2 regions of the Streptomyces sp. NPDC053367 genome follow, and region 1 is predicted to be linked to the other one. Evidence: riboswitches for the same ligand, from Rfam matches in the RefSeq annotation. Region 1 holds a riboswitch; the other holds the start of a gene.
The links. A riboswitch is a leader RNA that binds a small molecule or an ion and turns the genes downstream of it on or off. The one in region 1 is predicted to bind glycine.

Region 1 (12,039 bases):
CCCGGATCGGGCGGGCGGAGCTGCTCGCCGCGGCCGGGATCGAGGAGGCCGAGCTGGTCGAGTGGGAGTCGTACGGCCTGGTCACGCCGCTGTCCGACGGGGTGTACGACGCCGAGGCGGTGACCGTCGCGGCGCTGGTGACCGAGCTGGGCCGGTTCGGTATCGAGCCTCGGCATCTGCGCATGGTGAAGGCCGCGGCCGAGCGGGAGGCCGGCCTGGTGGACCAGGTGGTGGCCCCGCTCAGGCGGCACCGCAATCCGCAGACCAGGGCCCATGCGGAGGCCCGTACCAAGGAGCTGGCGGGGCTCACGGCGAAGCTGCACGCGGCGCTGCTGCAGACGGCGCTCGGGGTGCGTCTGCCGTGAGCGGGCGGCGGCCCGATCGGGCCCCGCTCCCCGGCCCGACTACCCAAACATCCCGGGCACGGCCTAGGGTTGCTGTGTGAACGAGCTCGATGTCGTAGGTGTCCGGGTGGAAATGCCCTCCAACCAACCGATCGTGCTCCTGCGCGAAGTGGGAGGCGACCGCTACCTCCCCATCTGGATCGGGCCGGGGGAGGCGACCGCGATCGCCTTCGCCCAGCAGGGCATGGCCCCCGCACGGCCGCTGACCCACGACCTGTTCAAGGACGTGCTGGAGGCCGTCGGCCAGGAGCTCACCGAAGTACGCATCACGGACCTGCGTGAAGGCGTCTTCTACGCCGAGCTGGTCTTCGCCAGCGGCGTCGAGGTGAGCGCCCGCCCGTCCGATGCCATAGCGCTGGCCCTGCGCACCGGCACGCCGATCTACGGCAGTGACGGTGTGCTCGACGACGCGGGCATCGCGATTCCGGACGAGCAGGAGGACGAGGTGGAGAAGTTCCGCGAGTTCCTCGACCAGATCTCGCCCGAGGACTTCGGCACCAGCAGCCAATGAGACGCGGTACGGCCGGCTGGGCGGAGCGGAAGCGCCGAGCCGGCCGTACGGCGTGTCGTCGTCGTCAGGACGGGGCCCGGAGCGGCTTCGCGGTGCGGCGCCGGCCCGTACGACTCGGCACATGCCACCGGCGATTGAGAGCGTCCTGCGGCCTCCCGGGAGCGCATTCGGCTAGCCTTTCCCCGCGACGGGGTACGGGAAACCACTCCTAGGGTGATTATCACTCGGCGTGCCGAGTGTGGCGATCGTTGACGCACCCTTGGTGACTGCCTACCGTCGAGAGGGCAGGTCAAGGACGGAGGTCGGCGTGAGAAGCAGCGGCGACGGTACGGCTGGGGGTGCCACCGGACGCAGTCCGGGGGAGAGCGGTCCGTACCCGCTTCATGGCGGCGCGTCCGATCACGCCTCGAAGCGGCCCGCGGCCGTGCCCAGCGGCGGAGGGGCGGCGTCCATGGGGTCCGAGGAGATCGGCTACCGGGGGCCCACGGCCTGCGCGGCCGCCGGCATCACCTACCGGCAGCTCGACTACTGGGCGCGCACCGGGCTGGTGGAACCGAGTGTGCGGCCCGCGTACGGGTCCGGGACACAGCGGCTGTACAGCTTTCGGGACGTCGTCGTCCTGAAGATCGTCAAGCGGTTCCTGGACACCGGGGTGTCGCTGCAGAACATCCGCAGCGCCGTGCAGCATCTGCGTGAGCGCGGGTTTCGAGACCTGGAGCGGATGACGCTGATGAGCGACGGTGCCACCGTCTACGAGTGCACGTCCCCCGATGAGGTGCATGCCCTGCTGCAGGGCGGTCAGGGCGTCTTCGGGATCGCCGTCGGTGTCGTGTGGCGGGACGTGGAGAACGCGCTGTCGCAGCTGCACGGGGAGCGCATCGACACCGGGGAGACGCTGATGGGCCACAACCCGGCGGACGAGCTGGCCAGGCGGCGCAACAAGGCCGTGTAGCGCCGGCCGCGGGCTCCGCCCGGGGTGGGGCGGAGCCATTGTCAGTGGTGTGGTGCAGCATCGGAGATGTGAGAACCGCGCCCACGATCCTGCATCTCGACATGGATGCCTTCTTCGCCTCGGTGGAGCAGGCGTCCAAGCCGAGCCTGCGCGGGAAGGCCGTCGTGGTGGGCGGGCTCGGGCCGCGCGGGGTGGTGGCGACCTGCTCCTACGAGGCCCGGGTGTTCGGGGTGCACTCGGCGATGCCGATGGCGCAGGCGCGGCGGCTCGCGCCCAACGCCGCGTATTTGGTCCCGAGGGGTGGGCTGTACCGGGCGATCAGCGAGCAGGTGATGGGGCTGCTGCGGGCGCTGTCGCCGTTGGTGGAGCCGCTGAGCCTGGACGAGGCGTTCGTGGACCTGGAGGCCGGTGGAGCGGCCTGGGACGGGCATTCCGCGCGGCTGGCGGGGGAGAGGCTGCGGGCCGACATACGCGCCGTCACCGGACTCACCGGGTCGGTGGGGCTGGCCGCGTCCAAGATGCTGGCGAAGATCGCCTCGGAGCAGGCCAAGCCGGACGGGCTGGTCCTGATCCCGCCGGGGACCGAGCGGGCGCTGCTCGGGCCCATGTCGGTGCGGACCCTGCCGGGGGTGGGGCCGGCGACCGGGGACCACCTGAGACGGGCGGGCATCCACACAGTCGAGGAGCTCGCCGAGGCGGGCGAGGACGAACTGGTGCGGCTGCTGGGGAAGGCGCACGGGCACGCCCTCTACGCCATGGCGCTCGCGCGCGACGAGCGGCCCGTGGTGGCCGAACGGGAGGCCAAGTCGGTGTCCGTCGAGGACACCTACGACGTCGACATCCACGACCGGCTGCGCATCGGCCTGGAGGTGCAGCGGCTGGCCGACCGGTGCGTACGGCGGCTGCGGGGCGCCGGGCTGTCGGGGCGCACGATCGTGCTGAAGGTGCGGCGGTACGACTTCTCGACCCTGACGCGGTCCGAGACGTTGCGGGGGCCCACGGACGACCCGGCGGTCGTGCGGGAGGCCGCGCTGCGGCTGCTGGACGCCGTGGACACCACGGGAGGGGTGCGGCTGCTCGGGGTCGGGGTGAGCGGGCTGGCCGACTTCACACAGGAGGACCTGTTCGCGCAGGCCGCGGGGGAGGAGGTGGCGGGTGCCGAGGACGAGACCGCCGAGCAGGCGGTGCGGGAACCGGCCGGCCCGGCGGAGCGGCGCTGGTCTCCGGGGCACGACGTACGGCACGCCGAGTACGGGCACGGATGGGTGCAGGGCAGCGGGCTCGGGCGGGTGACGGTGCGGTTCGAGACGCCCTGGTCGGAGCCGGGGAGAGTGCGGACGTTCCGGACCGACGACCCGGATCTCGAGAGGGCTGAGCCGTTGCCGTTGGTCGAGGGGGCGGAGGGTGTCACGGGGGCTGCGGGTGGCTCCGAAGTGTCCGAAGTGTCCGAGGTGCGGGGGGCTTCGGCGGGGTAGGCGGGGTAGCGGAGGGTCTCGTTCGAGAGTGGCTGTGGCTGGGCCCGGGGCGGCTGTGGCTGGGCCCGGGGTGGCTGTGCCGCCTGGGGCGGTCGGGCTGGGGTGCTGCGGCCGAGCATGCCTGTACGTCCACCGTTCCGCCCTGCGGCGGCCGAGCAGGCCCGTACGTCCGACCGCGCCACCCGGCGCCCGAGGTCACGGCCCCGTCGCGCCGGGCGGTGGGCGGGACGTCACTGCGGGCGGGTGTGGGGGTCGGTGTCCTTGCCCGCCACCTTGCCGAAGTCCCGGTCGGGGAGCGGGGGCGGTGGGGCCACGTCGAGGCCGTAGTGGTGGTAGAGCTGGAGTTCCTGTTCGGGCGAGAGGTGGCGGCCCACGCCGAAGTCGGGGGCCTCCTTGATGAGGGCTCGGTCGAAGGGGACGTGGAGTGTGCCCTCGATCAGCTCGCTGGGCTCCAGGGGCACGAAGGCGTCCCTGGAGAACAGGCCGGTGCGTATGGCCGCCCACTCCGGCACGCCGGTCGCGTCGTCGAGGTACACCTCGTCGATCGTGCCGATCTTGGTGCCGTTGCGGTCGAACGCCTTGCGGCCGATCAGGTTGCGCGGATCGATGTCGGTCTGCACGAGCCCTCCACTTGGTCGCAATCATCCGTAAGCACTACAAAAGAGCACAATGGGGTGCACGGCCACTCGAAGGCTCGTGCGGTGGGCTCGCTGGTAGGCTTGCAACGGCTGCTGACCCCGTGCGGGAGAGTCCTCCGGTCGTCACCGGAGGCGCCGAAGGAGCAAATCCTCCCCGGAATCTCTCAGGCCCACGTACCGCACGGACGAGGTCACTCTGGAAAGCAGGGCGGGTGTCGACGGCGCCCGCTCTCACCGACGGTGAAAGCCGGGCGCCCGTGTGGCGGCCGGTGAAGCTCTCAGGTTGAGATGACAGAGGGGGAGGCCGTCGGGGTACCCGCGCCGTGGTGCCCCTCGAAGGTCGCGTCAGACCAGGAGGCCTCCGCAATGACCGCCCAGCGCATTCCGCTCTCCGAGCTCGAACAGGGCATCCCCTTCGAGCAGCGCCACATCGGGCCCGACCAGGAGGCGCGGGCCAAGATGCTCGCGCAGGTCGGCTACGGCTCGCTCGACGAGCTCACCGCCGCCGCGGTACCGGATGTGATCAAGAACGCCGACGCCCTCGATCTGCCGGGTGCCCGCAGCGAGGCGGAGGTGCTCGCCGAACTGCGTTCGCTCGCCGACCGGAACCAGGTCCTCGGCTCCATGATCGGGCTCGGTTACTACGGCACCTTCACCCCGCCGGTCATCCTGCGCAACGTCATGGAGAACCCCGCCTGGTACACGGCGTACACGCCCTACCAGCCGGAGATCTCCCAGGGACGTCTGGAAGCCCTGCTGAACTTCCAGACGATGGTCGCCGAGCTGACCGGTCTGCCGACCTCCGGCGCCTCGCTGCTCGACGAGGGCACCGCGGCCGCCGAGGCCATGGCGCTGTCGCGGCGTATGGGCAAGAACAAGAACGGCCTGTTCCTGGTCGACGCGGACGCGCTGCCGCAGACGATCGCGGTGATCGAGACCCGCGCCGAGCCGACCGGTGTCGAGGTCGTCGTCGCGGACCTGAGCGACGGCATCCCGGCGGAGATCGCCGCGCGTGAGATCAACGGCGTGCTGATCCAGTACCCGGGCGCCTCCGGTGCCGTGCGGGACATCAAGCCGGTCATCGACCAGGCGCACGAGCTCGGCGCGCTCGTCACCGTCGCCGCCGACCTGCTCGCGCTGACGCTGCTGAAGTCGCCGGGTGAGCTGGGCGCGGACATCGCGGTCGGTACGACGCAGCGGTTCGGCGTGCCGATGGGCTTCGGCGGGCCGCACGCCGGCTACATGGCCGTCCAGGAGAAGATGGCGCGCAGCCTGCCCGGGCGGCTCGTGGGCGTGTCCGTCGACGCGGACGGCAACAAGGCGTACCGCCTCGCCCTGCAGACCCGTGAGCAGCACATCCGCCGGGAGAAGGCCACCAGCAACATCTGTACCGCGCAGGTGCTGCTCGCGGTGATGGCCGGTATGTACGCCGTCTATCACGGGCCCGAGGGTCTGAAGGCCATCGCCCGGCGCACGCACCGGTACGCCTCGATCCTGGCCGAGGGGCTGCGCGCCGGGGGTGTCGGGCTCGTTCACGGCTCCTACTTCGACACGCTGACCGTACGCGTCGAGGGCCGCGCCGCCGAGGTCGTCGCCGCTGCGCGTGCGAACGGCGTGAACCTGCACCTCGTCGACGCCGACCAGGTGTCGATCGCCTGCGACGAGACCACCACGCGGGACCAGCTCAAGGCCGTCTGGGCCGCCTTCGGCGTCGAGGGCGACGTCGAGGCGCTGGACGCGGCCGCCGGGGAGGCGCTGCCCGAGGCGCTGCTGCGCACCGACGACTACCTCACCCACCCGGTCTTCCGGCAGCACCGCTCCGAGACCGCGATGCTGCGCTACCTGCGCAGGCTCGCCGACCGCGACTACGCGCTCGACCGCGGCATGATCCCGCTGGGCTCCTGCACCATGAAGCTCAACGCGACGACCGAGATGGAGCCGGTCACCTGGCCCGAGTTCGGCCAGCTGCACCCCTTCGCGCCGGAGGAGCAGGCCGAGGGCTACCTCACGCTCATCCGCGAGCTGGAGGACCGTCTCGCCGAGGTCACCGGCTACGACAAGGTCAGCCTGCAGCCCAACGCCGGTTCGCAGGGCGAGCTGGCCGGTCTGCTCGCCGTACGCGGGTACCACCGGGCCAACGGCGACGAGCAGCGCACGGTCTGCCTGATCCCGTCGTCCGCGCACGGCACCAACGCCGCGAGCGCCGTGATGGCGGGCATGAAGGTCGTCGTCGTCAAGACCGCCGAGGACGGCGAGATCGACGTCGAGGACCTGCGGGCGAAGATCGATAAGCACCGTGACGAGCTGGCGGTGCTGATGATCACGTACCCGTCGACGCACGGTGTGTTCGAGGAGCACGTCGCCGACATCTGCGCCCAGGTGCACGAGGCCGGCGGTCAGGTGTACGTCGACGGCGCGAACCTGAACGCGCTGGTGGGCCTGGCCAAGCCGGGGCACTTCGGCGGTGACGTCTCGCACCTGAACCTGCACAAGACCTTCTGCATCCCGCACGGCGGCGGCGGCCCCGGCGTCGGCCCGGTCGCGGTCCGCGAGCACCTCGCGCCGTACCTGCCGAACCACCCGCTGCAGCCGTCCGCCGGCCCCGAGACGGGTGTCGGCCCGATCTCGGCCGCGCCGTGGGGCTCCGCGGGCATCCTGCCGATCTCGTGGGCGTACGTCCGCCTCATGGGCGGCGAGGGGCTCAAGCGCGCCACCCAGGTGGCCGTGCTGTCCGCCAACTACATCGCCAAGCGCCTGGAGCCGCACTACCCGGTGCTCTACACCGGCCCGGGCGGGCTGGTCGCGCACGAGTGCATCATCGACCTGCGGCCGATCACCAAGGCGACCGGCGTGAGCGTGGACGACGTCGCCAAGCGGCTCATCGACTACGGCTTCCACGCGCCGACGATGTCCTTCCCGGTGGCCGGCACGCTGATGATCGAGCCGACGGAGTCCGAGGACCTCGCCGAGCTGGACCGTTTCTGCGACGCGATGATCGCCATCCGCGCCGAGATCGAGAAGGTCGGCGCGGGCGAGTGGCCGGCCGAGGACAACCCGCTGCACAACGCCCCGCACACCGCGGGTGCGCTCGGCGGGGACTGGAAGCACGCCTACTCCCGCGAGGAGGCCGTCTTCCCGGCCGGGGTGTCCGTGGCCGACAAGTACTGGCCGCCGGTGCGCCGGATCGACCAGGCGTACGGTGACCGGAACCTGGTCTGCTCCTGCCCGCCGCTGGACGCGTACGAGGACTGAGGTCCGCGTCCGGCCTGAGGCCCCGTCCCCTGTTCCCGGGGGCGGGGCCTTTCGCCGTGCCGGGCGCGGGCGTCGCGGCCGTCGCGGTGATCAGGCGCGGTCGATGTGTACGTTTGTCGACTTCACCCGGGCCGTGGCCTCCATCCCGACCTCCAGGCCGAGCTCCTCCACCGCCTCGCGGGTGAGCAGGGAGACGAGTCGGTGCGGGCCCGCCTGGATCTCCACCTGGGCGGCGACGTCGCCGAGCTTGATGGCGGTGACGATGCCGGGGAAGGCGTTGCGGACCGAGGTGTACGGGGGTTCGTCGTCGTCCCGGGACGCGGACGTCCTGGCCAGCTCCACGGAGAATGCGGCGAGGTCGCGTCCGTCGATGAGCCTGCGGCCGGCGTCGTCGCGATGGGTGGCCACGCGTCCGGCGTCGGCCCAGCGGCGAGCGGTGTCGGGGCTGACGCCGAGCAGACGGGCGGCCTGGCCGATGGTGTAGGACTGCATGACCGTCACGATATGGCGTGTCGGGGCGCCTGGTGGACGGCGGGCGGACCCGTTGGGCGGACGAGGCGCTGATCGTCCAGCGGGCCGCCTCGGGGCGGCGGGAGGGGCGCGCTGGGAGGTGCCGCGCCCCAGGGGGAACGTGCCGTCCCGGGTGCGGTCAGCTCGTCCTCCGGAGGTGGCAGAGCCCCTTCCGGCCGGTGTCGGGCCCCGCGTATACGTCGGGGCCGGTGCGCGGTGGTGTGCCGCGGCCGGCCCCTTTCGGTGCGTGAGCGCCTCCGAGGTGGCCGGCGCCCGGGTCTGCTCAGGCGGCCGTCACGACCCTGCGGGTGTCCAGCGGGCGGTGCGGGGCGATGATCTGGCCGTCCGGCAGGAGCTCACCGGTGTCCTCGAAGACGACGACGCCGTTGCACAGCAGGCTCCAGCCCTGCTCCGGGTGGGCCGCCACGAGTCGGGCGGACTCCCGGTCGGCAGAGTCGGCTGAGGGGCACGGTGGCTGGTGCTGGCACATGGGTGGGATCTTTCGCTCGGTCGTGGTGGACTCGGTCGTGGATGAGATGGCTGTGGTGTCCGTGGCGTCTGTACCGCGGCGTGAAGAGTCGTTCATGGCCGCCCCCCGTTGTGATAAGTCGGTCCGGAACCAAGTGTTGCCCCACGGGCGTCGATCCGCAGGGATTTCGCAGCACCGCTCCTCACAGGTTGAGGACGCGTCACCCGGGCGGACGGTTCACCTCAACTGCACTGCCCTTTCGGATGGTTCGCGGTGGCCGTAAAGGGCTAGTCCGCATGGGCATCAGGCCGCTGATCAGCTCGTACGAGCGGGAGGGTGCTCGGAGGAGGGGTTCCGCGGCGCGTGCGAAGAGCCCCGCCGCAGGGACGGCCGCGGCGGGGCGTGTGGGGGAGCCGGTGGTGGTTCAGGCAGGGGAGCCGAGCAGGGGCGGTGCCGCCGGTGTCACCCGATGGGTGAGCAGCGGGAGCAGTTCGGCGACCCGGTGCGGGCGGTGCGAGGCGATGCCGGGAGGCGCGGGCGCCAAGGGGACGAGCAGGTCCGTGGCCTGGAGGCCGCCGGTCGAGCCGTCCGCCGTGCGGTCGCCGTGCAGCCACAAGGTCAGCATGTAAAGGCTCGGGATGGATAGCAGGCGCGGCTGGTAGGCCTGGGGAAGCGTCTCGGCCTGCCGCAGGGCGCGCTCGGTGGAGGCGATGTAGGGGCCTTCGAAAAAGTGCGCGAACGCCCAGCCGTCCGGCGTGAGCCGGGTCTCGGCGGCGGCCAGGGCGCGATCTCCGTTGCGGATCATGAAGCGCCAGCCGGCCAGCCTGGTGGCGGGCGTGCCCCCGGCGGTGAACCGGTCCAGGACATGCACGGGCAGGGGCAGTTCGGGCGTCACGGGTCCCTGGGCGGTACGCAGGGACGGGGTCGGGGCCTCCCGGACGGCCGTGGGGGAGCCGAGGGCCGTGAGGACGGTGCGAAGGGCGGGCGCGGGAGCCGGGGGGACATGCAGCGGCATGGTGGGTCGCCTCTCATTCGACAGGCATGGGCGCGCGAGGGCGGGGGCGGACGGCGCTGTCTGCTCACGAGGTCAGAGAGGCGGAGGCCGGGGTCTGTGACGAAAGGGTGGGCGGTTTCGCCGGGTCTCGGCTCGACGGCAGTCCGTGGGACCGCGGGCGCCAACCTTCTCTGCCTTGTTCGCGGAGTTTATACGACAGGTGTTCACCCGGTGTTTCGGCTAGCCGTTACCGGGAAGTCCGGCAAGGGTAAATCCGGTCGCGGAACTGCGGAAATCATCCCGATTCCCGATCGGCCGCAAGGGTGATGACCTCGGGTTTCGCTCCTGGAGCGGTCGGCCAATTCTCGTCGGCGTTTTTCACGAGTCACCGGCCGCCGGAAACCGCCGGTTCCGGCTTGCCCGTGGAATGTGCCCCCGGTACTCCGTGCGCCGCTTTCACCAGAGTAGCGGGGCAGGAGCGGCTGCGGGGACGTTATCGATCGCTCCGGCTGGGCATCATCCAACCTGCACTTGAAGGACCCCGGCGGCCGTTCCGCGGTACGCCCATCCGAGGAGGGACGCTTCGATGGGGGAGAAGGTCGTGGCAGGCGCGTTCGACCTGTCCGATCGGCAGCACTACCGCGACAAGCTCCGGCGGTGCCTGAGGGGACTGGAGCGGCTCCTGGCGGAGAAGCGGTTCGATCGGCCCAAGAACCTGATGGGGCTGGAGATCGAATTGAATCTCGCCGGGGCCGACGGCCAGCCCCGAATGCTGAACGCCCAAGTCCTGGAACGCATCGCGAGCCGCGATTTCCAAACAGAACTCGCCACGTTCAACCTTGAAGTGAACATTGCCCCGCACCGCCTCGGCGGCCGGGTATTCGACCGGCTCGCCGAGGAACTCCGCACCAGCCTGGCATACGCGCACCGGAAAGCGGCCGAACTCGACGCCGGCATCGTGATGATCGGCATTCTGCCCACCCTCGACCGCGACGACCTGGTGTCCTCGAACCTCTCGGCCGCGGACCGCTACACGCTGCTCAACGACCAGATCGTCGCCGCCCGCGGTGAGGACTTCACCCTCGACATCGACGGGGTGGAGCGCCTGACGTGCACGGCCCGGTCCATCGTGCCCGAAGCCGCTTGTACATCCGTGCAGTTGCACCTCCAGGTCACCCCGGGCCGGTTCGCCGACGTGTGGAACGCGGCCCAGGTGGCGTGCGCGCCGCAGATAGCCGTCGGCGCCAACTCGCCCTTCCTGTTCGGCCGGGAGCTGTGGCGCGAGTCGCGCCCGCCGCTGTTCCTGCAGTCCACCGACACCCGGCCGCCCGAGCTGCAGGCCCAGGGCGTACGGCCGCGGACCTGGTTCGGCGAGCGCTGGATCGGTTCGGCGTACGAGCTGTTCGAGGAGAACCTGCGGTACTTCCCGGCGCTGCTGCCGATCTGCGACGAGGAGGACCCGCTGGAGGTGCTGGACGCGGGAGGCGTTCCGAGCCTCGCGGAGCTGGTGCTGCACAACGGCACCATCTACCGCTGGAACCGCCCGGTCTACGGCATCGCAGACGGGGTCCCGCATCTGCGGGTGGAGAACCGGGTGCTGCCCGCCGGCCCCACGGTCACGGACGTCGTCGCCAACGCCGCCTTCTACTACGGCCTGGTCCGGGCGCTGGCCGAGGAGCCGCGGCCGCCGTGGACCCGGATGCCGTTCGAGACGGCGGCCGCCAACTTCGACGCCGCGTGCCGGCTCGGCATCGACGCGCGCTTCCGCTGGCCCCGGCGGGGCCGCTACGGCGGGGTCGGCGAGATCGACGCCGTCACGCTCGTGCGCGAGGAGCTGCTGCCGCTCGCCGCGGCCGGGCTGGACGCGTGGGGCGTGGAACCCGCCGACCGCGATCTGTACCTCGGCGTGATCGACGAGCGGTGCCGGCGGCGCGTCAACGGGGCGTCCTGGCAGGTCGCGACCTTCCACAAGGCGTTGGAGGCGGGCATGAGCAGGCCCGAGGCGCTGGCCGCCACCACCCGCCGCTACAGCGAGCTGATGCACCAGGGCGAGCCGGTCCACACCTGGCCGGTGAGCCTGCCGGAGCCCGTGCCGGTGGTGTGAGCACCGCCCTGGTCTCCGCCGTACGTCCTGAGAGGTGATGATGAGGGACACCTAGGGCGTGGGCGAGCGGCTGGAGGCCGGAGTGCGGGCGGATGCGGGAGCGGTGGGCGGACCGGCGGCGGAGGAAGGGCTGTCCCGGCGGACCCTGCGGGACGAGACACTGCTCGTGCTGGCGCTGTCGCTCGGCGCCAGCGGTGTGTCCGCGCTGATCAGCTTCATCGGGTCGGTGACCCGGCCGGGCGGTCTGAAGGACCAGGCCGCCACCCTCAACGCCTCGGCCGCGCCCGGCCGTCCGTGGCTGGACCTCGCCTGGCAGCTGTTCGGGATCACCACCGCCCTCGTGCCGGTCGCGCTCGTCGCGCACTTCCTGCTGCGCGAGGGACGGAGCCTGCGCACCCTCGGCTTCGACCGCACCCGGCCCTGGCCCGACCTGGGCCGCGGTGCCGCGGTCGCCGCCGTGATCGGCAGCAGCGGCATCGCCTTCTACCTCGCCGCTCGCGGTCTGGGCTTCAACCTCACCGTGGTGCCGGAGGCCCTGCCCGAGGTGTGGTGGAAGTACCCGGTGCTGATCCTCTCGGCCGTGCAGAACGCCGTCCTCGAAGAGGTCATCGTCGTGGGGTATCTGCTGCGCAGGCTCGGCCAGTTGGGCTGGTCACCGGAGAAGGCGCTGGCCGGCAGCGCGGTGCTGCGCGGCTCGTACCACCTGTACCAGGGCATCGGCGGATTCGTC
Region 2 (12,039 bases), on a different contig from region 1:
TCGCCGGAGCGGACCTCGAAGTCGATGCCGTCGACCGCGTGCACCGCGCCGACCTGCCGCTTGAGCAGGCCCTTCTTGATCGGGAAGTGCTTCTGCAGGCCGGTGACCTTCAGCAGCACCTCGCGCTCGGCGGGGGTGCTCTCGCTCTTGGCGGCGGTCGTCACCGCTTTCTCGTCACTCACAGCTTCGGCGCAATCTCTTCGGTCCAGATACGCTCCCGCTGCTCCTGCGTCATGTGGCAGGCGGCCCAGTGCTTGCTGCCGACCTCGGTCAGCTCGGGCCGGACCGTGCGGGTGACGTTGTCCTTCGGCAGATCCGCGTACGGGCAGCGCGGGTTGAAGGCGCAGCCGGACGGGACGTTGATGAGGGAAGGCGGGGAGCCCTTGACCGGGATCAGCCGCTCCTGCTGGTCGCGGTCCAGGCGCGGCATCGAGCCGAGCAGACCCCACGTGTAGGGGTGGCGGGGCTCGTAGAACACCTTCTCCGCCGGACCCCGCTCGACGCACCGGCCGCCGTACATCACCAGGAGGTCGTCGGCCAGTTCGGCGACGACGCCCAGGTCGTGGGTGATGATGATGACCGCCGAGCCGAACTCCGTCTGCAGATCGCGGATCAGGTCCAGGATCTGCGCCTGGACGGTGACGTCCAGGGCGGTGGTCGGCTCGTCCGCGATGAGCAGCTCCGGGTTGTTGACCAGCGACATCGCGATCATCGCGCGCTGGCGCATACCGCCGGAGAACTCGTGCGGGTAGTTGTCGACGCGCTTGTCGGGCTGCGGGATGCCGACCCGGTCGAGCATCTCGACCGCGCGGCGCCGCGCGGTCTTCTTGTCGACGTCGTGGTGGATCCGGTACGCCTCCACGATCTGCTGGCCGATCGTGTAGTACGGGTGCAGCGCGGACAGCGGATCCTGGAAGATCATCGCCATCTCGCGGCCGCGCATCCTGCGGACCTTGTCGGGATCGGCCGACAGCAGCTCGGTGCCGTTCAGCCAGATCTCGCCGGAGATCTGCGCCTTGCGCTTGCCGTACTGGCCGGCCGTGTGCAGGCCCATGATGCCGAGGCTGGTGACCGACTTGCCGGAACCCGACTCGCCGACGATGCCGAGGGTCTTGCCCTTCTCCAGCGAGAAGCTGAGCCCGTCGACGGACTTGACCAGGCCGTCGTCGGTCGGGAAGTGCACCTTCAGGTCCCGCACTTCGAGGAAGGCGGAGGGCGCTTCACCGGTGGTGGGCTCGCCGACGGCGGCACCGGTCTTGCTGAGTTCGGTCATGCGAGCCTCACTCGGGGGTCGATCACGGCGTACAGGACGTCCACCACGAGGTTGGCGATGAGCACCGCGAGGGAGGTGATCAGGGTGACGCCCAGGATGATGGGCAGGTCCTGGGTCCGGATGCCGTTGAGCACGGCCTGGCCGAGGCCGGGCAGGCTGAACGCGGTCTCGGTGAGGATCGCGCCGCCGATGAGGGCACCGAGGTCCATACCGAGCATGGTCAGGATCGGCGTCATCGTGGAGCGCATCGCGTGCTTGCCGATGACGACCTTCTCGGTGAGACCCTTGGCGCGCGCGGTGCGGATGTAGTCCTCACCCATGATCTCCAGCATGGTGGCGCGGGTGATCCGGGCGTACATCGCGGCGTAGAGGAAGGCGAGCGTGACCCAGGGCAGCAGCATGCTCTGGAACCAGCCGCCGAAGCTCTCCTCCAGCGGGACGTACTCGCCGTCCACCCAGCCGAGTCCGTAGTCGAAGATCGCCAGCGAGAGCATGGCGGTGAAGTAGATCGGCAGCGAGACGCCGCCGAGGGCGACGATCATCGCGCCGCGGTCCCACAGGCTGCCCCGCTTGAGGGCGGAGAGCACACCGGCCGAGACACCGAGCAGCAGCCACAGCACGGCCGCGCCGAGCGCCAGCCCCAGGGTCACCGGGAGGCGGTCGGTGAGCACCGGCCAGATGGCCTGCTCGCTGCGGAAGGAGTAGCCGAAGCAGGGCGCGGCGCACTCGGTGACGTCCCCGCCGCCCGAGTAGGTGCGGCCGACGAAGATGCCCTTGAAGAACTCCCAGACCTGGGCGTAGATCGGGTCGCTCAGGCCCAGCTTGGACCGCACGGCCTCGACGGCCGCAGGGTCGGCCTGCTTGCCCACGAAGCTCGTGGCGATGTCGACGCCCGCCCACTTCGGGACGAGGAAGAAGATGCCGAAGACCACCATGATGATGACCACGAGCATCACTGCGGCGGCGAACAACCGCCTGATGAGGTAAGTGAGCACAGCTCTCGGCCCGCGGCGGGCCGCGGACCACCGGAGGTCTTCCGGTGGCCCGCGGCTCACGCCTCGCCGGCCTTCACCTGCCTTTCGTGCCGTGCGGCGGGTGTGCCGGTTACTTCGCGGACTTCAGGCCGAGGTTGACGAAGTCGTACATGCCGCTGTAGCCGTCCGTGGTGTAGACGTTCGCCAGCCGGCTGCCGCGCCAGTTGATGAACTTCTCGAAGACGAAGGGCAGGTAGTAGCCGCCTTCCATGACCTTGTGGTTGATCTGCGTGGAGATCTTGGCCTTCTCGGCGTCGTCGAGGGTGTTGACGTAGTCGTCGAACAGCCCGTCGATGGCCTTGTCCTTGATCAGGGCGTAGTTGTTGTTGCCCGACTCGAGGATGTACTTGCTGTGCCACAGCGGCAGACCGAAGCCCTGCACGGACGGGAAGTCCGGACCCCAGCCCATGATGATGATGCCGAAGCCCTTCTTCTTCACGTTCGAGGGGCTGCCGATGATGCCGGAGGTCTGCGAGCCGTCGAACTGCTCGATGTCGGCCTGGACGCCGATCTTCTTCAGCGACGCCTGGAGGGACTCGGCGGTGGCCACCTCGACCGGCTTGTTGTTGCGCACGGCGATGGTGGTCTTGAAGCCGTTCGGCTTGCCGCAGGCCTTGAGCAGCTTCTTGGCCTCGGCCACGTTGCCGCTCTTGTTCTTGCCGGCCAGCTCGAACGGGTCGTAGGACTGGCCCTCGGAGCCCGGGATGGACGGCGGCAGCATGTTGGTGCCGATGTCACCGCCGGCGATGGGGCCGCCACGGGCGTTCTGCAGCGACACGTGGTCGGCGCCGAGGATCACGGCCTTGCGGCAGTTCTCGTTGTCGAACGGCTTCACGCTCTGCGGGAAGACCGCGTAGCGGATGTAGCCGGAGACCGGGTTGTCCAGGTTGGCCTTGTGCTCCTTCAGGGCGGTGGTGCGGCCCTGCGGGGACATGCCGGTCTGGTTGATGTCCAGGTCGTAGTCGCCCGCGATCAGGCGCTGGTCCATGTCGTTGGCGTTGGAGAAGATGTTGAGCGTGATCGCGTCCGGGTACGCCTTGCGGACCGGGTCGGATGCCTGCTTCCAGTTCTCGTTGCGGACCAGCTTCAGCGACTTGCCCGGGTCGTACGACTCGAACTTGTACGGGCCGGAGGAGAAGGGACGCAGGCCGTACTTGGACTTGGTGTCCTTGTCCTGGCGGACCGGGGAGGCGGAGATCAGCGCCAGCATCTCCTCGAAGTCCGAGTTGGCCTTCGGGAGCTTGAAGACGATGGTCTTGTCGTCCGGCGTCTCGATCGCCTTCAGGCCGAGCTTGTCGGCGGACTTGTCCTTGTACGGACCCTGGTACTCGCCCTTGGGGTCGAGCACCTCCTTCAGGTACGTCGGGCCGCCGGCCAGGACGTCCTGGGCCCAGACGCGCTCGATGCCGTACTTGACGTCCTTGGACGTGATCGGCTTGCCGTCCTCCCAGGTGACGCCGTCACGCAGGGTGTACGTGTAGGTCTTGCCGTCGTCCGTGACCTTCGCGAGGCCCGTGGCGAGGTCCGGGGTGAGCTCGGCGCCCGCCTTGCCCGGCTCGGTCTTGTTCGTGACGAGCTGGCGGCTGTAGTAGCGCGCGAAGTTCCACATGAAGCCGTAGTAGCCGCGGGTGGTGTCCCACGAGTCGGCGTCCTGGGCACCGGCGAACTTCAGCGTGCCGCCCTTCTTGGCCAGCGAGGCCTGGGCGACCTTGTTGTTGGCGGCGTCGAAGCCGGCCGCGCCGGTCTTCGAGCCGTTGTCGCCGTCGCCGTCGCCGCCGCCGCACGCCGCCGTGGTCAGCAGCGCGGCGACCACCGCGGCAGCGGCCATGGCCTGCTTGCGCCGCCCTGAGGTGCGTTGGGTAGTCACGATCTCGGATCCTCCGGTTGTGATGAGAGATCCCGTGTGGTGTGCCACGGGTCGCTTGGGGTACGGCAGTTCAGCGGGAGCCCTTCGGGTCGAGCGCGTCGCGCACGCCGTCGCCGAAGAGGTTGAAGGCAAGAACCGTGATGAAGATCGCTACACCCGGGACGACCATGTACATGGGGTCCGACTCGTAGTAGTCGATCGCGTTCGAGAGCATCTGCCCCCACGAGGCCGTGGGCGGCTTGACGCCGACGCCCAGGAAGCTGAGTGCCGCTTCGGTGAGGATGTTGGTGGGGATCATCATCGTCGTGTAGACGACGATCGGGGCGACCAGGTTGGGCAGCAGTTCCTTGAACAGGATGTAGAAGCGCCCGGCGCCCAGCGATCGGGCGGCCTCGACGTACTCCCGCTCGCGCAGGGAGAGGGTCTGACCGCGCACCACGCGTCCGATGTAGGGCCACCCGAAGAAGCCGATGACCAGGATCATCACGAACAGGCGGACGTTCGTGCCCTCCAGGCCCAGCATCTCGCTCGGCATGACGGAGACCAGCGCGATGATGAAGAGCAGCTGCGGGAAGGCCAGCAGACCGTCCATCACACGGCTGATCACGGAGTCGACCCAGCCGCCGAAGAAGCCGGCGAGGATGCCGAGGACGGTGCCGATGGCGACGGCGACGACGGCGGACAGGAAGCCGACGAGCAGCGAGATCCGCGCGCCGTAGACGATGCGCGCGAAGATGTCGCGGCCGCTGACCGGTTCGACGCCCAGCAGGTGATCGCCGCTGATGCCGCCCAGGGAGCCCTTGGGCGTGCCGAACAGCGGGTCGATGAGGTCCTCGTGGTGGGACTCGGGGTCCTGGCCGACGAGGTCGGTGATCAGCGGGGCGAACACGGCGACCAGGACGAGCAGCAGCACGAGGGCGCCGCCCGCCAGAGCGAGCTTGTCGCGCTTGAGGCGCTCCCAGGCGATCCGGCCCAGGGAGCGGCCCTGTACGGCCTTCGCGTCACCGCTGACTGCCGCGGCTTCCTCGACCGCGCTCGGGGCCGCTTCCGCGGTCGGCTCGTGCAATGGTGCCGTCATCTGGCAGGGACCCCTCTCAACCGGCGGTAGCCGGCCCGCACTTGCCGCTGTAGCGGCGTTGTCAGTCCGTCGTACTGGGGCGAACACCCGGGCGAACACCCCTGGTGCGGGAGTCTTCAACGCTTTGGCGATCTGTTGCCAGACTTGGCGGTGAATGGATGCGTAAACGTGATGCTGTCCTGGGGAATCCGTTATCCGGACAGCGGGTAACGGCGGCCGGACGAGGACAACTTGTGGCGTCTGGGACAGATGGGGCGATACCGACGGTATCTACGCGCGCAGAAGGATCTCTGCGGATCCGGGAGGACTGAGGGATGAGACGGCTCAGTACGCGCCCTGAACCGGCGGGTAGCCGTAGCCCGCGGCCGGCGCGGGAGCGGCGTGCGCCTCGCGGTCGTAGAAGGGGCGGGCGTTGGACCGCATCCACATCGCGACCGGGCAGTACTCGTCGGACATCGCCACCGTCGACACCGGCAGGCCGTCCGGTACGGCGCCGATGGACTGGTGCATCATCGCGCGTACGGAGTCCACGGCCTGCGGCGAGGTGTCGTACACGTCCAGGCCGATGGCCAGGTACGGTGCCCCGAGCGAGGGCTGCACCCAGGCGCGACGCAGGGTGCGCACGGCGGGGGTGCGGTGGGCGTTCTGCGCGAGGAGGGCGTAGAACTGCGGGATCTCGATGCCGGGTTCGGCCAACCGCAGCGGGCCGGCCGGCTGGCGGTCCAGGCCCGTCGCGATCCGGCGCAGGTCGAGCCACGGGATGCCGACGCCGCCGCCGGGGGCGTGCGGGTTGAGCCAGAGGCCGTAGTGGTCGGGGTAGAGCGTGCGGGCGACGTCGATGCCGTCGGCCACCTCGTAGCTGCGGTTCCAGCCGCTGGCGGCGAGTTCCTGCGCGGAGGTCACACAGGGCGCGTAGGCGTGGCCGTCGACCTCCATCGTGCCGTACTGGGCGTCGGGGGAGCCGGCCTGGCCGTGCCACAGCAGCATCCAGATCTGGCCGGAGGTGGGCGTCGCGAGGGCACGCAGGAGCGCCTCGTAGGCGTCGTAACGCCCCGGGGAGACCTGGCGCAGCGTGTGCTCGACCGTGCCGGTCGCGGCGGTGCCGCTCGCGCTCACTGTGTTACGCCCCTTCTTTCTTCGACTGGGTAATGAAACCAGGTTATGTCGTCCGGGGGGAGGATCGGAGGGGGCTCGGGGGTTGTTCCGACGTCCGCCGGGTGCCGGCTTCGTCGTGGTCGCTCGCGCTCACGCGGCGGCAGCCGCACATCGATACAGCCCCGCGCCCCTCAGGCAGGCGCGGTCCGCTACCGCTGGAAGAACGGGCGGACCTTCGTCTTCATCCAGTCGCCCACCGGGTCCTGGGCCACGTCCAGCAGCACCAGGTTCACCGGCCACCGCACCGGGACCCTGCCCAGTGCCCGGCCCAGGGCGTCCATGGGTACCGTGCGCAGGTCGCCCTCCCACTGGGAGAGCTCGACGCCGATGAACAGCGCCGGGTCGGCGGTCTCGATCGCGGCGAGGCAGCGGCGGGCGCTGAGGACGACGCCGGTGGCCTCGAACTCGGCGGCGGCCGCGGACAGGAAGTCGACGGGGTCGTCCTGCCAGTCGGGCTCGAAGAGGCGGACCCGGCCGCCGCTCGCGGGCCCGTCCAGCGGGCTGCGGCCGGCCCGGCACAGCTCGGCGACCGCCTCGGGCGGCAGCGGGACACCGACCACACCGCCGGGGTTCAGCGCGATGCCCGCCTGCGGGGGCAGCCCGCGGGCGAACTCGACCGCGGGCGCGATGGCGTACGACATGGCGGGCCCGGCGCCCTGGCGGAACTGCTCCTCGGAACTGAAGACGGGCACGTAGGCCTGTCCTTCGATCTCCAGGGTGGGCAGGTCCAGGGGGCCGCTGTCGGGGCCGCCGCCGTTGGGCAGGGGCACCCACACGAAGCTGCGGCCCAGCACCTCGACGATCCGCGGGCCGGCCGACGGCACGCCCAGGGAGGCGGAGAGCACCTCCTCCAGTTCGTTGCCGGGCCAACCGCCGTGCGGATGGGGGTGCGCCTGCGCCGGGAAGTCCATCTGCTGCCTACCGCCTGCCGGGAACCTGCTGAGGCTCAAAAGGCTAACCCGTACGGGCCACCGCCCCACCGGCCCGCCGTCAGCCGGTGAAGCCGATGCGCCGCAGGGCGTCCGCCGCGTCCCGGTCGAGCAGGACCGCCGATCCGCAGCCGCGGGGCAGGGCGCCGCGCTGCACCCGGCGCAGCAGCCGCGAGGCCGCGCCCCGGTGGCGGCGGAAGGCGTAGCTGGACACGCCCCGGCCGCGCTCGCGCTGCCCGGCCAGGGCCTGCTCGGGGGTGACGTCCAGCAGGAGCAGATGGAGCGTGCCGCCGCGCCGGCGGGCCTCGCGGGCCAGCCAGCCGCGCACCCAGGCCTGGGTGCCGCAGTCGTGCACGACGAGGCCCTCGCCGCCGCGCAGGGCGCGGCGCAGCCCGGCGTAGTGCGCGAAGCGGACGAGCGGCCGGTAGACGGCGTAGGGGAGGAAGCGGGGCATGCGGGCGTCGAAGCGGTCGCGGGTGTCCTGGGAGTCGATGCGGATGCCCGGCACCGCGCGCCGCATCAGGGTGGACTTGCCGCTGCCGGGCAGACCGGTGATGACGACGAGGTCGCGGGGGCCGAAGAGCAGCGCGTGCGGGCTGCGGCCGCCACGGTCGCGCAGATCGCGGACGACGGGGGCGGAGGGGACCTCGCGGGCCGGGACCGCGGGCTGTGCGGGCAGTGCGAGGGCCGGGGTCGTGGTGGCGTACGACGTGGTCCTGTTCACCGTGATCGTCCTCCCCTGGGGCGGGTCGTAGGACCCATGCCCGTCGTGTGTAAAGAGACGGTAATGCGGTACGGCCGGTGATTTCGTGTGCGTACTGCCACAGGCCGGTCACAGATGCGGCCTGCCGTGCCGGGCGGATGCGTGCAATGATGGGCCCGCCAACTGCATACCGGCCGTTTGAATCCGCGCGGGAGAGTTCCCAGCCTGGCTGGGGCGCCGAAGGAGCAAGTCCCTCCCTTGAATCTCTCAGGCCCCGTTACCGCGCGGGCGAGGCACATCTGAAAAGCGGGCCGCTGTCGTTCAGTGGTCCCACCCAAGGTGCAAGCCATGCCCTCTCCTGTACACCCGTTGTACGGGCGGTCATGGCGAACCTCTCAGGTTCCGATGACAGATGGGGAGGAATGACCTCGCCTGTCGTGTACTTGGGAGACGACCGACCGATGAGCAGTACCGAACTCCGTCGCACCGCGCTCGATGCGCTGCATCGTTCGCTGGGCGCGACGATGACCGACTTCGCCGGCTGGGACATGCCGCTGCGTTACGCCTCCGAGCGCGACGAGCACAACGCCGTGCGCACCAGGGCCGGGCTCTTCGACCTCTCGCACATGGGCGAGATCACCGTCACCGGCGCACAGGCCGCGGACTTCCTGAACTTCGCGCTCGTCGGCAACATCGCCGCGGTCGGCGTGGGCCGCGCCCGCTACACCATGATCTGCCAGGCCGACGGCGGCATCCTGGACGACCTGATCGTCTACCGGCTGGCCGAGACCGAGTACATGGTCGTCGCGAACGCCTCCAACGCCCAGGTGGTGCTGGACGCGCTGACCGAGCGCGCCGCCGGTTTCGACGCCGAGGTCCGCGACGACCGTGACGCGTACGCGCTGATCGCGGTCCAGGGCCCGGAGTCCCCCGGCATCCTGAAGTCGCTGACGGACGCCGACCTGGACAACCTGAAGTACTACGCCGGCCTGCCCGGCACGGTCGCGGGTGTCCCCGCGCTGATCGCGCGCACCGGCTACACGGGCGAGGACGGCTTCGAGCTGTTCGTGAAGCCCGGGCACGCGGTGGAGCTGTGGCAGGCGCTGACCGAGGCGGGCGAGGGCGTCGGCCTGATCCCGTGCGGTCTGTCCTGCCGGGACACGCTGCGCCTGGAGGCGGGCATGCCGCTGTACGGGCACGAGCTGACGGCGGAGCTGACGCCGTTCGACGCCGGCCTCGGCCGGGTCGTGAAGTTCGACAAGGACGGCGACTTCGTGGGCCGCGAGGCGCTCACCGAGGCCGCCGCGCGGGCCGAGCAGAACCCGCCGCGGGTGCTCGTCGGCCTGGTCGCCGAAGGCCGTCGTGTGCCGCGCGCGGGCTACTCCGTGGTCGCGGGCGGCGAGGTGATCGGCGAGGTCACCTCCGGCGCCCCCTCCCCCACCCTGGGCAAGCCGATCGCCATGGCCTACGTCGACGCCGCGCACGCGGCGCCCGGCACCGAGGGCGTGGGCGTGGACATCCGGGGCACCCACGAGCCGTACGCGGTCGTGGCGCTGCCCTTCTACAAGCGCCAGAAGTAGACACTGCGAGCGGGCGGTGCGTGACCTCACGCACATTCCCGCTGTTCACGCACGTTTCCTGCAGTCCCCCCGTCATCAGCACGTTCCCGCGTACAGGAGAATTCAGGCCATGAGCAACCCCCAGCAGCTGCGCTACAGCAAGGAGCACGAGTGGCTGTCGGCCGCCGAGGACGGCGTGTCGACGATCGGCATCACCGAGTTCGCGGCCAACGCGCTCGGCGATGTCGTGTACGCCGACCTGCCGGCCGTCGGCACCGAGGTCACCGCGGGCGAGACCTGTGGTGAGCTGGAGTCGACGAAGTCGGTGTCCGAGCTCTACTCCCCGGTGACCGGCGAGGTCGTCGAGATCAACGAGGACGTGGTGAACGACCCGTCGCTGGTGAACAGCGCCCCCTTCGAGGGCGGCTGGCTGTTCAAGGTGCGCGTCGCGGAGGAGCCGGGCGACCTGCTCTCCGCCGACGAGTACGACGCCCACACCGCCGGCTGAGGAGACCCATGTCCGTCCTGAACACGCCCCTGCACGAGCTCGACCCGGAGGTCGCCGCGGCGGTCGACGCGGAGCTGGTGCGGCAGCAGTCCACGCTCGAGATGATCGCCTCGGAGAACTTCGCTCCGCTCGCGGTCATGGAGGCGCAGGGCTCGGTCCTGACCAACAAGTACGCCGAGGGCTACCCGGGCCGCCGCTACTACGGCGGCTGTGAGCACGTCGACGTCACCGAGCAGATCGCGATCGACCGGATCAAGGAGCTGTTCGGCGCCGAGTACGCCAACGTCCAGCCGCACTCCGGTGCCTCCGCGAACCAGGCCGCGCTGTTCGCGCTGGCCCAGCCCGGCGACACGATCCTCGGCCTGGACCTGGCGCACGGCGGTCACCTGACCCACGGCATGCGCCTGAACTTCTCCGGCAAGCAGTTCGACGTGGTCGCCTACCACGTCGACGACGCCGGTCTGGTGGACATGGCCGAGGTGGAGCGGCTCGCCAAGGAGCACCGCCCGAAGGTGATCATCGCCGGCTGGTCGGCGTACCCGCGTGAGCTGGACTTCGCGGAGTTCCGCCGGATCGCCGACGAGGTCGAGGCGTACCTGTGGGTCGACATGGCGCACTTCGCGGGCCTGGTCGCGGCAGGGCTCCACGCCAACCCGGTCGAGTACGCGGACGTGGTGACCTCCACCACGCACAAGACGCTCGGCGGCCCGCGCGGCGGCATCATCCTGGCGAAGAAGGAGTTCGCGAAGAAGCTGAACTCCTCCGTCTTCCCGGGCTTCCAGGGCGGCCCCCTGGAGCATGTGATCGCCGCCAAGGCGGTCTCCTTCAAGGTCGCCGCCTCGGAGGAGTTCAAGGAGCGCCAGCGGCGTACGGTGGACGGGGCGCGCATCCTCGCCGAGCGGCTCACCGCGGCCGACGCCCGTGAGGCCGGGATCAACGTGCTGTCCGGTGGTACGGACGTACACCTGATCCTGGTCGACCTGCGCGAGTCGGAGCTCGACGGCCAGCAGGCCGAGGACCGGCTCCACGAGGTGGGCATCACGGTCAACCGCAACGCCGTCCCGAACGACCCGCGTCCGCCGATGGTGACCTCCGGTCTGCGCATCGGTACGCCGGCCCTGGCGACCCGCGGCTTCACGGCCGAGGACTTCGCCGAGGTCGCGGACGTCATCGCGGAGGCGCTCAAGGCGCCTTCTCCCTTCGGGGAAGCCGAGGCGGAGAGCCTGAAGGCCCGGGTGCAGGCGCTCGCCGACAAGCACCCGCTGTACCCCGGCCTGAACAAGTAAGTCCCCGGCGGGGTACCCGGCGATCCCGGGTGCCCCGCCACCCCAGCTTTGAGGAGTCGACGTGGCCATCTCGGTCTTCGACCTGTTCTCGATCGGCATCGGCCCGTCCAGCTCCCACACGGTGGGCCCGATGCGTGCGGCGCGCATGTTCGCCCGCCGGCTGCGCAACGAGGGCCTGCTGCCCTCCGTCGCCTCGGTGCGCTGCGAGCTGTACGGCTCGCTGGGCGCGACCGGCCACGGCCACGGCACCCCGAAGGCGGTGCTGCTCGGCCTGGAGGGCGACTCGCCGCGCACGGTCGACGTGGAGGGCGCCGACGACCGGGTGGAGTCGATCAAGGCTGAGGGCCGTATCCGGCTCCTCGGCGAGCACGAGATCCCCTTCTCCTTCGACGACGACCTGGTCCTGCACCGCCGCAAGGCGCTGCCGTACCACGCCAACGGCATGACGGTGTGGGCGTACGACGCCTCCGGCGCCGAGCTGCTGTCGAAGACCTACTACTCGGTGGGCGGCGGGTTCGTCGTCGACGAGGACGCGGTCGGCGAGGACCGCATCAAGCTGGACGACACGGTCCTGAAGTACCCGTTCCGCACGGGCGACGAGCTGCTGCGCCTGACGAAGGAGACGGGCCTGTCGATCTCCGCGCTGA

Region 2: it holds a riboswitch for glycine, as region 1 does, so the genes downstream of both, gcvT (glycine cleavage system aminomethyltransferase GcvT) here and gcvP (aminomethyl-transferring glycine dehydrogenase) in region 1, are expected to answer to the same signal.

Annotation. Positions count from the first base shown of each region.
Region 1 covers NZ_JBITYN010000004.1:7,119-19,157, forward strand. Annotated here, with positions in the region: gene ACIGXJ_RS12690 (MerR family transcriptional regulator) at 1-365, shown strand, start outside; gene ACIGXJ_RS12695 (bifunctional nuclease family protein) at 442-915, shown strand; gene ACIGXJ_RS12700 (MerR family transcriptional regulator) at 1,223-1,867, shown strand; gene ACIGXJ_RS12705 (DNA polymerase IV) at 1,936-3,342, shown strand; gene ACIGXJ_RS12710 (PRC-barrel domain-containing protein) at 3,573-3,962, opposite strand; glycine riboswitch at 4,075-4,170, shown strand; gene gcvP (aminomethyl-transferring glycine dehydrogenase) at 4,347-7,232, shown strand; gene ACIGXJ_RS12720 (molybdopterin-binding protein) at 7,323-7,724, opposite strand; gene ACIGXJ_RS12725 (DUF5999 family protein) at 8,026-8,232, opposite strand; gene ACIGXJ_RS12730 (hypothetical protein) at 8,636-9,226, opposite strand; gene ACIGXJ_RS12735 (glutamate--cysteine ligase) at 9,792-11,309, shown strand; gene ACIGXJ_RS12740 (CPBP family intramembrane glutamic endopeptidase) at 11,392-12,039, shown strand, end outside.
Region 2 covers NZ_JBITYN010000012.1:263,965-276,003, forward strand. Annotated here, with positions in the region: gene ACIGXJ_RS31370 (ABC transporter ATP-binding protein) at 1-182, opposite strand, end outside; gene ACIGXJ_RS31375 (ABC transporter ATP-binding protein) at 179-1,273, opposite strand; gene ACIGXJ_RS31380 (ABC transporter permease) at 1,270-2,268, opposite strand; gene ACIGXJ_RS31385 (ABC transporter substrate-binding protein) at 2,378-4,174, opposite strand; gene ACIGXJ_RS31390 (ABC transporter permease) at 4,245-5,252, opposite strand; gene ACIGXJ_RS31395 (enhanced serine sensitivity protein SseB C-terminal domain-containing protein) at 5,577-6,368, opposite strand; gene ACIGXJ_RS31400 (enhanced serine sensitivity protein SseB) at 6,557-7,318, opposite strand; gene ACIGXJ_RS31405 (AAA family ATPase) at 7,398-8,066, opposite strand; glycine riboswitch at 8,239-8,332, shown strand; gene gcvT (glycine cleavage system aminomethyltransferase GcvT) at 8,501-9,619, shown strand; gene gcvH (glycine cleavage system protein GcvH) at 9,729-10,106, shown strand; gene glyA (serine hydroxymethyltransferase) at 10,115-11,392, shown strand; gene ACIGXJ_RS31425 (L-serine ammonia-lyase) at 11,454-12,039, shown strand, end outside.